Regions from separate parts of the Micromonospora coxensis genome, predicted to be linked through region 3. Evidence: riboswitches for the same ligand, from Rfam matches in the RefSeq annotation. Region 3 holds a riboswitch; each other region holds the start of a gene.

Region 1 (3,855 bases), 3.3 Mb from region 3:
GAGGCCGCCGTCGACGCGGCCGACCTGCGCCGGTACGCCGAGGAGGTCGCCGTCGCCGCGTCCGGCGCGGCGCAGACCGCCCGCCGCCGGCGCGAGGTGTGGCTGGCCGCCCAGGAGGAGGTGGACCGGGCCTGGTCGGCGTACGACGAGGCGGAGGCCGCCGCCCGCCGGTTCGCCGTCGCCAACGCGCTGCCCACCCCGCGCACCCCGCGTACCCCGGCCGAGTACGCCGCCCGGGAGCGCTGGCTGCACCAGGCGGCGGTGGCCGCCCACTGGCGGGGCGAACTGCCGGTGGAGCGGCTGCGGGACGTCTTCGCCCACCGCGACGGCTGGGATCCCCGGCGGCACCCGGTCGAGCAGGAGGTGCTGCTCGCCCGGGCGGTACGCGACAGCCGGCGGGACGCCTACCGGCGGGCGGCCGCCCGGGAGCGGTCGGCCTGGCGCGACGCCGAACTGGCGGCCGACGCCGCCCGTGCCCTCGCCGTCGAGGCGTACGCGGCGGCGCAGCGGTCGCGCCCCGGCCGGGCGCCCGCCGCGTCCCGGGCCGCCGCGACGGCGCCGCGCGCGGCCTCGGCGGCACGGTGGCGACCGGCCCGGGTCGGGTGAGCGGCGGACCGCGCCGAAATCGTTACCGGGATTTCGGTGAGCCCGGTCACGGCCGGCGGGAACCGGACGTGCGTGACAGGGCGTGACAGTGGTGGCGGCGAATCGGGGACGTGTCGCCACGGCTGTCCGGTTGTCGCCCGTCGGTTCCCGGAAAACCGCTCGTCCCATTGAGTGACGTCAGTGTGCGACTGCCCCGGAAATTGCTCGCCTTGATCACGTTTACGCAGCTCGCAGCGCTTGGCGCGGCGCATACCGGCCAGTAGTGTCACCTCGGTCCGGCGCGGTTCCCGATCGCACAAGGCGACGCCGTGTCGACCCGCTCAATCGTGGATTCCACGAACCGGGGACCCATGCACCACTGGGGTGAATCCGCGGGCCACGGCCCGTGGTAGGGCGATCTTCCCGCCCGAATCCGTCAGCTAACCCGGTCGGCGGCATCGGAAGGAGTTCCATCCTCGTGCAGCACCACGCCATCCCTGCCTCGGTACCGGGGTGCATCCGCCGATAGGTCGCGCCGTCGCGTCCTGACATCCGGCATCCGCCCCGACGCCCGGCCACGCCCGGGCGCTCCCCCCGCCGAGCGGCCCGAGATCCCGTTCCGCGCGTGACGTCCCGTCACGCGCCGGTCCGGCGTGCCGCTCCCGCCCTCGTACCGTGGAGGACACGTTGAATCACCACCTGAAGCGGCAGTTGCGGCGCCTGGCCACCGAGCGCCCGTACCAGGTCGTCGCCGGCTCCGCCGCCGCCCTCCTGCTGGCCACCGGCACCGGTGCGCTGTTCGTCGGCGCCGACGAGTCGCCGGCCCGCCAGCAGACCCCGGCCGCCGTCGCCGAGGCCGCTCCGCGCCTGGCCGACGTGGCCACCCGCGCCCAGGCCCGCGTCGCCACCACCCCGGCGGCCAGCCCCTCGCCCTCGGCGAGCGCCACCCCGGCGGCCAGCCCCACGAAGGCCAAGGCCGACCCGGACGTGACCCGCAAGGCGGCCCCGAAGCCCCCGTCGTCGAAGATCCTCGACTACGACTACGAGGCCCAGTTCACCTACTACACCTGCGGCCCGGCGGCGGTGCGCAACGCGCTCAGCGCGGCCGGCATCGAGCGGACCCAGGACGAGCTGGCCGGGCCGCTGGGCACCACCGAGATGGGCACCAACTCAGCGCAGGACACCACCCGGGTGCTGAACCAGGTCGTCAAGGGCGACCCGTACCGGACCCGGATGTTCGCCGGCACCCCGAGCGCGGCCCAGATCGACCGGCTCCGGGCCGACATCGTCGCCGCGGTCACCGCCGAGCGGGGCGTGGTGGCCAACGTGGCCGGCACGGTCACCGACACCGACGGCGGCTGGCACTCCTTCCCGGGCGGCCACTACGTGGCGGTGGTCGGCTACCGCGACGGCGGTGAGCTGGTCCGGATCGCCGACTCGGCGGACCCGAACCTGCCGGAGTACTGGCTGAGCACGACCGACCTCGCGAACTGGATCGCCACCCGCGGTTACTCCGCCTGATCCCCGCACGTACGCCACGGGCGCCGGCCCCCGGAAGGGGACCGGCGCCCGGTGCGCGTGCGACGGCGTCAGTACGTGACGAAGGCGTACAGGGCCCGGTGGTTGGACTTCGTCCCGGTCACCGTGTGGTCGACGGGGGACGACTGCACGCTGCCCCGGACGAAGAGGTAGTCGATCTTGCTGGAGCCGTGCGTGGCCGTCGCGCCGTAGCCGGTCATGCCGTACCCGCCCAGCGTGCCCGCCGCGATGCCGGTCCGGTTGGCGTCGATCCCCACCACCCGGATCGTCGAGGCGTTCATCAGGCTGGTGGCGTCCGCGCCGAGGTGGATGCCGGTGCCGGCGATCCCGGTGTAGCCGTCGCCCGCGCAGGCGTTCTGCCGGTTCTCCTGCGGCAGGTGCATGGTGGCCGCGAACACCGAGGTGCCGGTCGCCTTGATGGTGAAGCGGGCCGCGATGGCGCTGGTGCGCTTCCACTTGTAGTAGTTGGTGGTGCCGGTGTCGTTGTTCGGCGGCTTGTAGAGGGTGCAGCCGGCGCCGCCGGCGTACGCCGTGCCCGGCTTCAACCAGCCCGCGCTCCAGTACTTGGAGATGTCGCCGTCGGCGAGGCTGAGCGTGCGGGTGTTCCAGATGATGGCGTTGGTCTGCTTCTTCTTCAGGTCACCGAGGCTCTGGTCGCTGCAGTGGTGGCTGGACCCCCACGGCTCGGGGTCGCTCCACGCCACGATCGCCCCGTAGGTGCCGGCCGGGTAGCCGAACTTGGCCGACAACTGGTCGGCGTACGCCTCGGCCTGCCCGGTCCCGCGCACCTGCTGCACGATCAGGATGTCCGGCGCGGCCACCCCCGCGGTGGCCGGCCGGCCGGCGTCGTCCACCAGCATCGAGGTCAGGTGGTCCGGCCCGGAGACCCGGGTGCAGGTGCCGTCCGGGTTGTTGATCACGAGGTTCTCGATGTTGTTGTTGTAGACCCGCAGGACGCCGCCCGCCGCCGCCACGCCGCTGTCCGGGGCGGTGGCCTTCGCCATGACCGACCCGCCCGTGAGTGCGGTGGACGCGACCACCGCGAGTGCTGCCATCGACGCTGTCCAGTGCCTCGAACGCACGGCACGCTCCCGTCCGGTTCGCGGGGGTGGCCGCCCCACCCCACGGAAGATCGAACTCTATCGTCATCTTCGTGCACGGGTGGTCCCTGCGGGGCGACGGCCGGGCGTGCGGGGTCGGGCGTCTGCGGCACTCGCGCCGGCTGTCCCGGCGATGGCACACTGCGGCGCATGGACGACGACGCGGGATCCGGACGGGTCCTCGTGCTGCTGCACGGCATGGGCGCGACCGGCGAGGTGTGGCTGCCCTGGGCGCCGCTGCTCCAGCAGCGCTGGGCCGGTCGCTGGCTGGCGCCCGACCTGGCCGGCCACGGGTACGCCCCACCGCTGCCGCGGTACTCCTTCACCGGCCTGGCCGACCGGGTCGCCGACGGGCTCGCCCGGCTCGGCGACCGGTCGCCACGGCGGCTGGTGCTGCTCGGTCACTCCCTCGGCGGCGTGGTCGCGCTGGCGCTGGCCGCCCGCGCCGGTGGGCTGCCGGTCGACGCGGTCGTCGGGCTCGGCATCAAGGCGGTGTGGTCCCCGGCCGAGCTGGACAAGGCCGGTGAGCTGGCCCGACGCCCGGTGACCTGGTTCGCCACCCGGGACGAGGCGGCCCGCCGCTACCTGCGGGTGGCCGGGCTGACCGGCCTGTTCGCACCCGACCACCCGG
Region 2 (3,855 bases), 1.1 Mb from region 3:
ACCCGCTGGAGACCATCCACATGCGCGGCGAGGGCGTCTTCGAGTACGAGGCGCTGCTCTTCATCCCCTCGCACGCGCCGTTCGACCTCTACATGGCCGACGGCCGCCGGGGCGTCCAGCTCTACGTCAAGCGGGTCTTCGTGATGGACGACTGCGCCGCGCTGATGCCCAGCTACCTGCGCTTCGTCAAGGGCGTGGTGGACGCGCACGACCTGTCGCTCAACATCTCCCGGGAGATCCTGCAGCAGGACCGGCAGATCCAGGTGGTCCGTCGCCGGCTGGTGCGCAAGGTGCTCGCCACGGTCAAGGAGATGCGCACCGCGCACGCCGAGGGCTACCGCAGCTTCTGGTCCGAGTTCGGCCGGGTGGTCAAGGAGGGTCTGCTGGAGGACCCGGACAACACCGCGGCGATCCTCGACGTCGTCTCCGTCGAGTCCACCCACGACGCCGCCGAGCTCACCAGCCTGCACGACTACGTCGCGCGGATGAAGGAGGGCCAGGGCGAGATCTACTACGCCACCGGCGAGAGCCGGGCGACGCTGGAGAACTCGCCGCACATGGAGGCGTTCCGGGCCAAGGGCTACGAGGTGCTGCTGCTCACCGACCCGGTCGACGAGGTCTGGGTCGAGCGGGTCGGCGAGTTCGACGGCAAGCCGCTGCGCTCGATCGCCAAGGGTCAGGTCGACCTCGACTCCGAGCAGGAGCGCGAGGAGGCCGGCACCGAACGGGAACGCCAGGCCAAGGAGTACGCCGACCTGCTCACCTTCCTCGGCGGCGCGCTCGCCGACACGGTGAAGGAGGTCCGCCTCTCCTCCCGGCTGACCACCTCGCCGGCCTGCATCGTCGGCGACGCGCACGACATCACCCCGACGCTGGAGAAGATGTACCGGGCGATGGGGCAGGAGGTGCCGGCGGTCAAGCGCATCCTGGAACTCAACCCGACCCACCCGCTGGTCACCGGGCTGCGCGCCGCGTACGAGCGCGACGCCGCCGACCCGGCGCTGACCGAGACCGCCGAACTGCTCCACGGCATGGCGCTGCTCGCCGAGGGCGGCGACCTCGCCGATCCGGCCCGGTTCGCGCGGGTGCTGGCCGACCGGCTGGCCCGTACCCTCTGAACCGGACGTGGCCCGGGGCCGGACCTCGCGTCCGCCCCCGGGCCGTCCGCGTCCGGCCGATGCCGCGTCTGGCGCCGGGCGGGCACAATGCGCTCATGCGGACGGTACGGGGCAACGTCGGGATCGTCGGCGCGGTGGTGCTGGCGGCGCTGCTCACGGGCTGCGTGGCCGGCGACCACGAGGCGGACGCCCGGCGCCAGGCGCAGGAGCAGGCCCGGGCCCGGCTGACCGAGGTGACCGCTGCGATCGCACGGGACCGTCCCTGGGAGGCCGACGAGTTCGGCCGGCTGGTCACCGGGCGTGAGGGTGTCGACCTGATGAGCCTCGACGGCACCACCCGGCAGGACGGCGACGGGGTGTCGCTGGTGGTCCGGGTCCGTGGCGAGGCGCTCGTCCTGGACTGGAACGGGTCCGAGTCCGCGCGCGCCGAGGTGACGCTCTGTCACCGGCTCGGGTACCGGCCGGACGACCGGGTCGATCCGGTGACCGAGGTGGACTGCCCGCCCACCGCGCCGATCACCCCGCGTCCCGCGCCGAGCCTGCCGTCGGGCACCGACGAGCGGCTGCGCCGCTCGCTGCCGACCGGCCCGGCGGCCACCGAGCGGTCCGTCGGGGCGGCCGTCGACCGGCTGCGCCTCGATCCCCGGGTACGGCGGGACGTGGCGACCGTCGACGGCGCCGTGGGCCTGGCGCTGCGCGAGGGCCGACGCGGCTCGTGCCTGCTGGCCAGAGTGGTCGGTGACCGGGTCGAGGTGTGGCGACCGCCCACTGTCCTCATGCAGCCGGGAGAACTCACCTGCGACGGGCGGACCGCGGCCCTCGGGCTGGGGCAGCGGGATCCGAGTTGACCGGGCATTGTGCACGGCTGCACGAGGTCCGCAACCGGGGGCCGCGAGCCCTCGCCTGACCGGGTGAAGAACCTCTCAAGAAGTGGGCAAATCCCCGAAACGGTTCCTAACGTCGTTCTCGTCCGCGATCGCGGGCAACCGGGGTCGGTAACGCCTAATCCATGCCGCCGGCCACGGACCTTGTCACCTGGGCATGGAGCGGGGGACCCACACGTTCCTCGGTGCACGTCACCTCGGGGTGAAGCCGCCACGGCGGCCGGGCTCCTCGGCCCGAACCCGACAGCTCACCTCGTCGGCGTGGAGGATCACACATGGCAACTGCATACGTCGCCCGTCACCGACGGGTCAGCTCGCGCCGCGTCGCCGTCGGCACGCTCGCCGTCGGCGCGGTCACCGGGGTCGCCGCCGTGCTGGCGCCGGCCTCCCCGGCCAGCGCCGCCAGCGTCAACTGGGACGCGATCGCCCAGTGCGAGTCCGGTGGCAACTGGAGCATCAACACCGGCAACGGCTACTACGGTGGCCTCCAGTTCTCCCAGAGCACCTGGGCCGGCTACGGCGGCAAGAAGTACGCCTCCCGGGCGGACCTGGCCAGTCGCGGCGAGCAGATCGCGATCGCCGAGAAGGTGCTCGACGGCCAGGGCATCGGCGCCTGGCCGACCTGTGGCAAGAAGGGCGGCTCGACGAAGAGCTACGCCACCAAGTCGGAGAAGTCGCAGAAGTCGCAGAAGTCGGAGCGGCGCTCCGAGCCGCGCCGGACGGCCAAGGCCACCACCGAGCGGTCGACGCGTACCGAGCAGCGCGGCCAGCAGCGCAGCGCCCCGGCGGCCGGCGGCGACACCTACGTGGTGCGCACCGGCGACACCCTGTCGCAGATCGCCGAGGCGAAGAACCTGGCCGGCGGCTGGCAGGCGCTGTACGAGCGCAACCGGCGCGTCGTCGGCGCCGACCCGGGTCTGATCTTCCCGGGCCAGAAGCTCAGCCTCTGACGCACCACCCCGCACCACCGACGCCCGGCCGGTCCCGCACCGGCCGGGCGTCGCCGTCCGCCGGCGCGTGCCGCGTCGACGGGCACGCCTCACCCGGGCAGGCCGCCGAGCAGGACCGGACGAGGGGAACGATGGGCCAACTCCTCGGCGACGCTGCCGAGCAGCCGCTCACCGAGCCCGTGCCCGGCCCGGCCGACGACGAGCAGGTCGACGTCGCGGGCGTCGGCGACCGCCAGCAGCGCGTCCACCGGATGACCGGCGACGATCTCCGTGCTCGGCGCGGGCAGCCCGGCCGGCAGCGCCGCGACCCGCTCGTCGAGCATGCGCCGGGCCCGTCGGTCCTCCTCGGCGGCCTCGACGTCGATCAGGTCCGGGCTGGTCACGGCGACGAGGACCAGATCGCCGGCCGTGCCGCCGAGCGCCCGCACGGCGGTGCGCAGGGCCCGGTCGGAGTCCGCCGAGCCGTCCAGCCCCACCAGCACCCGCAGCCCGTCGCCCCGGGCCGAGGGCGGGCGGGAGCGCACGTCCACCCGCCGGGTGCCGGCCCGGCCGCGCTCCAGGGCGATGGGCACGAAGATCGGGCCGAGCAGTCCACCGACCAGGTACCACAGCAGGTTGCGGTGCCCGCCCCGGGTGACGAACACCGCCGCGGTGACCAGGCCGATCGCCAACCAGGCCAGCACCGCGAGGACGACCCACCACGCCTGATCCATCGCCACCCCCGCTCGGTCCGCCGTCACGGGCGACTACCCGGCCCGGCGACGGGTAAGCCGCCCGTCCGGCGGGGAGGAGGTCGCGTGGCAGGGGAATTCGTCAACTGGTCCGGCAGCCTCGCCTTCACCCCGGCCGAGTACGCCGAGCCCGCCGACGAGGACGCGGTCCGCCGTCTGGTGGCGCGCGCCC
Region 3 (3,855 bases):
CCGCGCCGGTACGGATCGCGGTGCGGATGTCGCCGCCGCCGGCGACCACGGCGGCCACCCCGGCGGTCATCGAGTCGCCCGCGCCGCGCGGGTCGGCCGCCTCCAGCCTCGGCATCTCCACCTCGAAGATCTCCCCGTCGACCAGCGCCAGGGCCGGCTCGGCGGCCCGGCTGACCACCACGTTCTCGGCGCCCGCCGCGTGCAGGTCGTACATGGCCCGGGTGAGCTGGTCCTCCTCGGCGCCGGCGGCCAGCCCGTCGGCGATCAGCTCCTCGTGGCTGACCTTGAGGAAGTAGACGCCGCTGGAGAGCACCGCCGTCAGGTGCGGGCCGGAGAGGTCCACCACCACCCGGCCGCCGTTGGCCCCCAGGTCGGCGGCGAACCGGCGGTAGAGGTCGGCCGGGACGAGGGACGGCTCGTTGGGGCCGCTGAGCACGCTGACCGGCGCGCGCAGCCCCTCGCCGAGCGACAGGTTGTGGAGCTCGTCCAGCTCGTGCCGGCTCAGCGGCGCGCCGACCACGTCGACGATCTCGTGCCGGGCGCCGTCGCGCCGGTCGTGCACGTACCCGCCGCTCGTCGAGTCGCGGCGGACCACCCGCAGGTCCACCCCCTCGGTGAGCAGCAGCGGCTCCAGCACCTCGCCGATCTCGCCGCCCAGGCTGGTGCAGAGCACCACCGGCACCCCGAGCGACATGATCATCCGGGCCTGCCAGACGCCCTGCCCGCCGGGGTGCAGGTGCAGCTCCGGCTGGTCGCTGGGCTGGTCCACGGTCACCGTCAGCCGGGGCGTCGGCGCGAAGACCATCACGTGTCCGCTCATCCGCCGTACCCGCCCATGTCCGCCTCCCGTGGCCGTCGCCGGACGCGGGATTCCCCGCCCCGCCCGCGACATGCGCGACCGGTCGCCGCCGACGTTGCCAGCCCGTCGCCGGTACGGGACTATCGTGCGACCGACGAGGAGTGGAGGGCGGAGTGGTCCGGCGGGAGACGTTCAGCTACACGGTGCAGGCGCGCTGCTCACGGGCGGACGCGGTGGCGCTGTTGAGCGATCTCGCCAGGCAGGGTGAGCTGCACCCGTTGATCGTCCGGGTCCGTGAGCTGCCGGCCCGTCCCGGCGCGCGGGCCAGCTACGCGATCACCGACCGGCTGGAGCTGGGGCCGTTGAGCTTCCCGGTCACGTACCAGGCCGACGTCCTGGTGGTCACCGACGACGAGATCGTCACGGTGGCGCGGCAGCAGCCCGGCACGACCGTGCGCAACCGCACCCGCATCCGGGAGGAGGAGGACGGCCTGCTGCGGGTGGACGTGGAGATCACCCTGGCCGCCCCGGCGCCGCTGTTCGGGTACGCCTTCCGCCAGGCCCGTGCCGCGCACCTGGGGCTGGCCAACCGGCTCGGCGCGGTGCTGGACCGGCTCGCCGACGGCGGCCCGGTCGCCGGCTGACCGCCGCGCTGCTCGCCCGCTTCCCCGGCGCCCGGGGCGGGGCACCGGACACACGTGCGGGGCCCGTCCAGACGGACGGGCCCCGCGACGCGGTACGGGTCAGTACACCGACAGGTGCACGTGGTTGGTGTGGTCGCTGGACGGGTCCCCACCCGCCCCGCTGTACGACTTCCAGCCGCTGCTGGGCAGCCAGATCTGCCGGTACCAGATCACGTAGAGCACACCGAGCCGGTCGGCGTTGCGGACGTGGTACGCGGCCAGGTTGTTGCCGTACGTCCGGTCGCCGCCGGTCGCGTCCCCGCCGAAGCCGTTCTTCTGCGCGGCGAAGTCGCAGGCCCGGCCCTTGGGATGCTCGCCGGAGCCGCTGGGGCGGTAGCAGGAGACGTACCGGGTGAAGCCGGCCGCCTTGCTCTGCTGGAGCGCGTTGAGCATCCGCGGGGTGATGCAGCCGTTGGCCGGGGTGGGGTCGTTGACGCTGCACGACTCCGGCGGCCACGAGCCGTCCGAGTTGCGCGGCGCCGGCCGGGCGTTCGCGGTGGAGGTGCCCCGGCTGGCGCCGCTGTCGGCGCGCGGGGCGGGCTTGTCGGCGGCGGCCACCGCCAGCGCCCGTTCGGCCTGCTGCTTGCGCTTGGCCATCACCGCGATCTGCTTGCGTTGTTCGACGATCTCGGTGTCGAGCGCGGCCCGGGTGCGGGTGGCCTCCTCCTTGGTGCGCAGCAGGTTGCGCAGTTCGCGGTCCTCGTTGCTGGCGACCGTCTCCAGCTCGGCGGCCCGGTCCAGGAAGCCCTCCGGCGAGGTGCTGTTGAGCAGCGCCGAGACGGGGCCGAGCCGCCCGGTGCGGTACGCCACCCCGGCGATCTCGCCGACCTTGCCGGTGCGCGTGGCCAGCTCCGACTCGATGGTCTTGAGCTGGTTGTTGAGTTCCTGCTGGCGCCGGGTGGAGCGCTCCAGCGCGGCCTTGGCGTCGATCCAGCCCTTGCTGGCGGCGTCGAGCTGGGCCCGCAGGGCGGGGGTGCCGCCCTCCTCGTCACCGGGCGCGGCGAGCCGGGTGGTGGGTGGGGCGGCGGCCACCGGCGGTGGCGCCGACGACACCCCGAGGGCGAGGGTGGCGGCGACCGCCGCCACCAGTCGGACAGTGGTACGTCGTACGTGCATGCACAATCCTTCCGTCAGCCGCCGACCGGGTTAGCTGACGGGTTCGGGACGGAAGATCCCTACCGCTGGCGCGGATGCACCCCACGTACCTGGTTCCCCGGCACGCCCTGGCGGGCGTTTAGGCGGCGGCCACCGCCGGCACCGTCGGGTGCCGCCTGGCGGAGGCCGGAACCGAGACTACCGGTACTGGTGTGACTGATGCCCGGTTCGTGACTGAGGGTACGGGAGGGAAGCCTGATAAAAGGCGCATAGCCGGATATTTGTATCACCATTCGACCGAGCCGCAGGCCCCCGGCGCCGCTCCCGGCTCGATCTGGAGGGTGGCGTGCTCGATGTGGAAGTCCTCGTGCAGCGCGCTGCGGGCGGCCGCCAGCACGGCGCCCACCTCGGCGCCGGGGTGCATGGTCAGGTGCGCCGAGGCCACCTCCATGCCGGAGGTGAGCGTCCAGACGTGCAGGTCGTGCACCTCGGCCACGCCGGGGACGGCGACCAGCCGGTCGTGCACCGCGGTCACCTGGAGGTGCTCCGGGGCGGCCTGCACCAGGATCCGGACGGCCGCCCGGCCGAGCCGCCAGGTGCGGGGCAGGATGAACAGGGCGATCGCCACCGCCACCGCCGGGTCGGCCCACCACCAGCCGGTGCCGGCGATCAGCAGCGCGGCCCCGATGACGCCGAGTGAGCCGAGCAGGTCGCCGAGCACCTCCAGGTACGCCCCGCGCAGGTTGATGCTCTCCCGCGCCCCCTCGCGGAGCAGGGCGAAGGCGACGACGTTGGCGAGCAGCCCCAGCACGGCCACCGCCAGCATCGGCCCGGTGCTCACCTCCGGGGGGTCGCCGAAGCGGCGTACCGCCTCGATGAGGACGTAGACCGCGACGCCGCTGAGCAGCACCGCGTTGGCGAGCGCGGCGAGCACCTCCAGTCGGTAGAGGCCGAAGGTGCGCTGCGGGTCGCGGTCGGCCCGCCGGGTGGCGGTGATCGCCGCCAGGGCCATCCCGATGCCGAGCACGTCGGTGAACATGTGCCCGGCGTCGGAGAGCAGGGCCAGCGAGCCGGTGGCGACGGCGGTCACCGCCTCGACCAGCATCAGCGCGGCGAGCAGCGCGAAGGCCGTCCAGAGCCGGCCCCGGTGGCGGTGCGCGGCGTTCGCGACCGACCCGTGGTGGTCATGACCTGCGCCCACGCCCACACCCTCCGCCGCCGGACCAACCCGACACCCAACCTATGCTCACATAGCTATGTGTGCAAGTGACTCCGTTC

What was found. Region 3 has a riboswitch for cyclic di-AMP ahead of GA0070614_RS08770 (coiled-coil domain-containing protein). Riboswitches for the same ligand answer to the same signal wherever they lie in the genome.
Region 1: it holds a riboswitch for cyclic di-AMP, as region 3 does, so the genes downstream of both, GA0070614_RS25050 (C39 family peptidase) here and GA0070614_RS08770 (coiled-coil domain-containing protein) in region 3, are expected to answer to the same signal.
Region 2: it holds a riboswitch for cyclic di-AMP, as region 3 does, so the genes downstream of both, GA0070614_RS03990 (LysM peptidoglycan-binding domain-containing protein) here and GA0070614_RS08770 (coiled-coil domain-containing protein) in region 3, are expected to answer to the same signal.

What each region holds. Positions count from the first base shown of each region.
Region 1 covers NZ_LT607753.1:5,487,129-5,490,983, forward strand. Annotated here, with positions in the region: gene GA0070614_RS31470 (hypothetical protein) at 1-606, shown strand, start outside; cyclic di-AMP (ydaO/yuaA leader) riboswitch at 914-1,055, shown strand; gene GA0070614_RS25050 (C39 family peptidase) at 1,273-2,106, shown strand; gene GA0070614_RS25055 (hypothetical protein) at 2,175-3,179, opposite strand; gene GA0070614_RS25060 (alpha/beta fold hydrolase) at 3,375-3,855, shown strand, end outside.
Region 2 covers NZ_LT607753.1:902,251-906,105, reverse strand. Annotated here, with positions in the region: gene htpG (molecular chaperone HtpG) at 1-1,118, shown strand, start outside; gene GA0070614_RS03995 (hypothetical protein) at 1,214-1,966, shown strand; cyclic di-AMP (ydaO/yuaA leader) riboswitch at 2,108-2,279, shown strand; gene GA0070614_RS03990 (LysM peptidoglycan-binding domain-containing protein) at 2,278-2,952, shown strand; gene GA0070614_RS03985 (universal stress protein) at 3,042-3,665, opposite strand; gene GA0070614_RS03980 (D-arabinono-1,4-lactone oxidase) at 3,750-3,855, shown strand, end outside.
Region 3 covers NZ_LT607753.1:1,984,784-1,988,638, reverse strand. Annotated here, with positions in the region: gene GA0070614_RS08780 (PfkB family carbohydrate kinase) at 1-820, opposite strand, end outside; gene GA0070614_RS08775 (hypothetical protein) at 973-1,443, shown strand; gene GA0070614_RS08770 (coiled-coil domain-containing protein) at 1,543-2,598, opposite strand; cyclic di-AMP (ydaO/yuaA leader) riboswitch at 2,602-2,733, opposite strand; gene GA0070614_RS08765 (cation diffusion facilitator family transporter) at 2,864-3,784, opposite strand.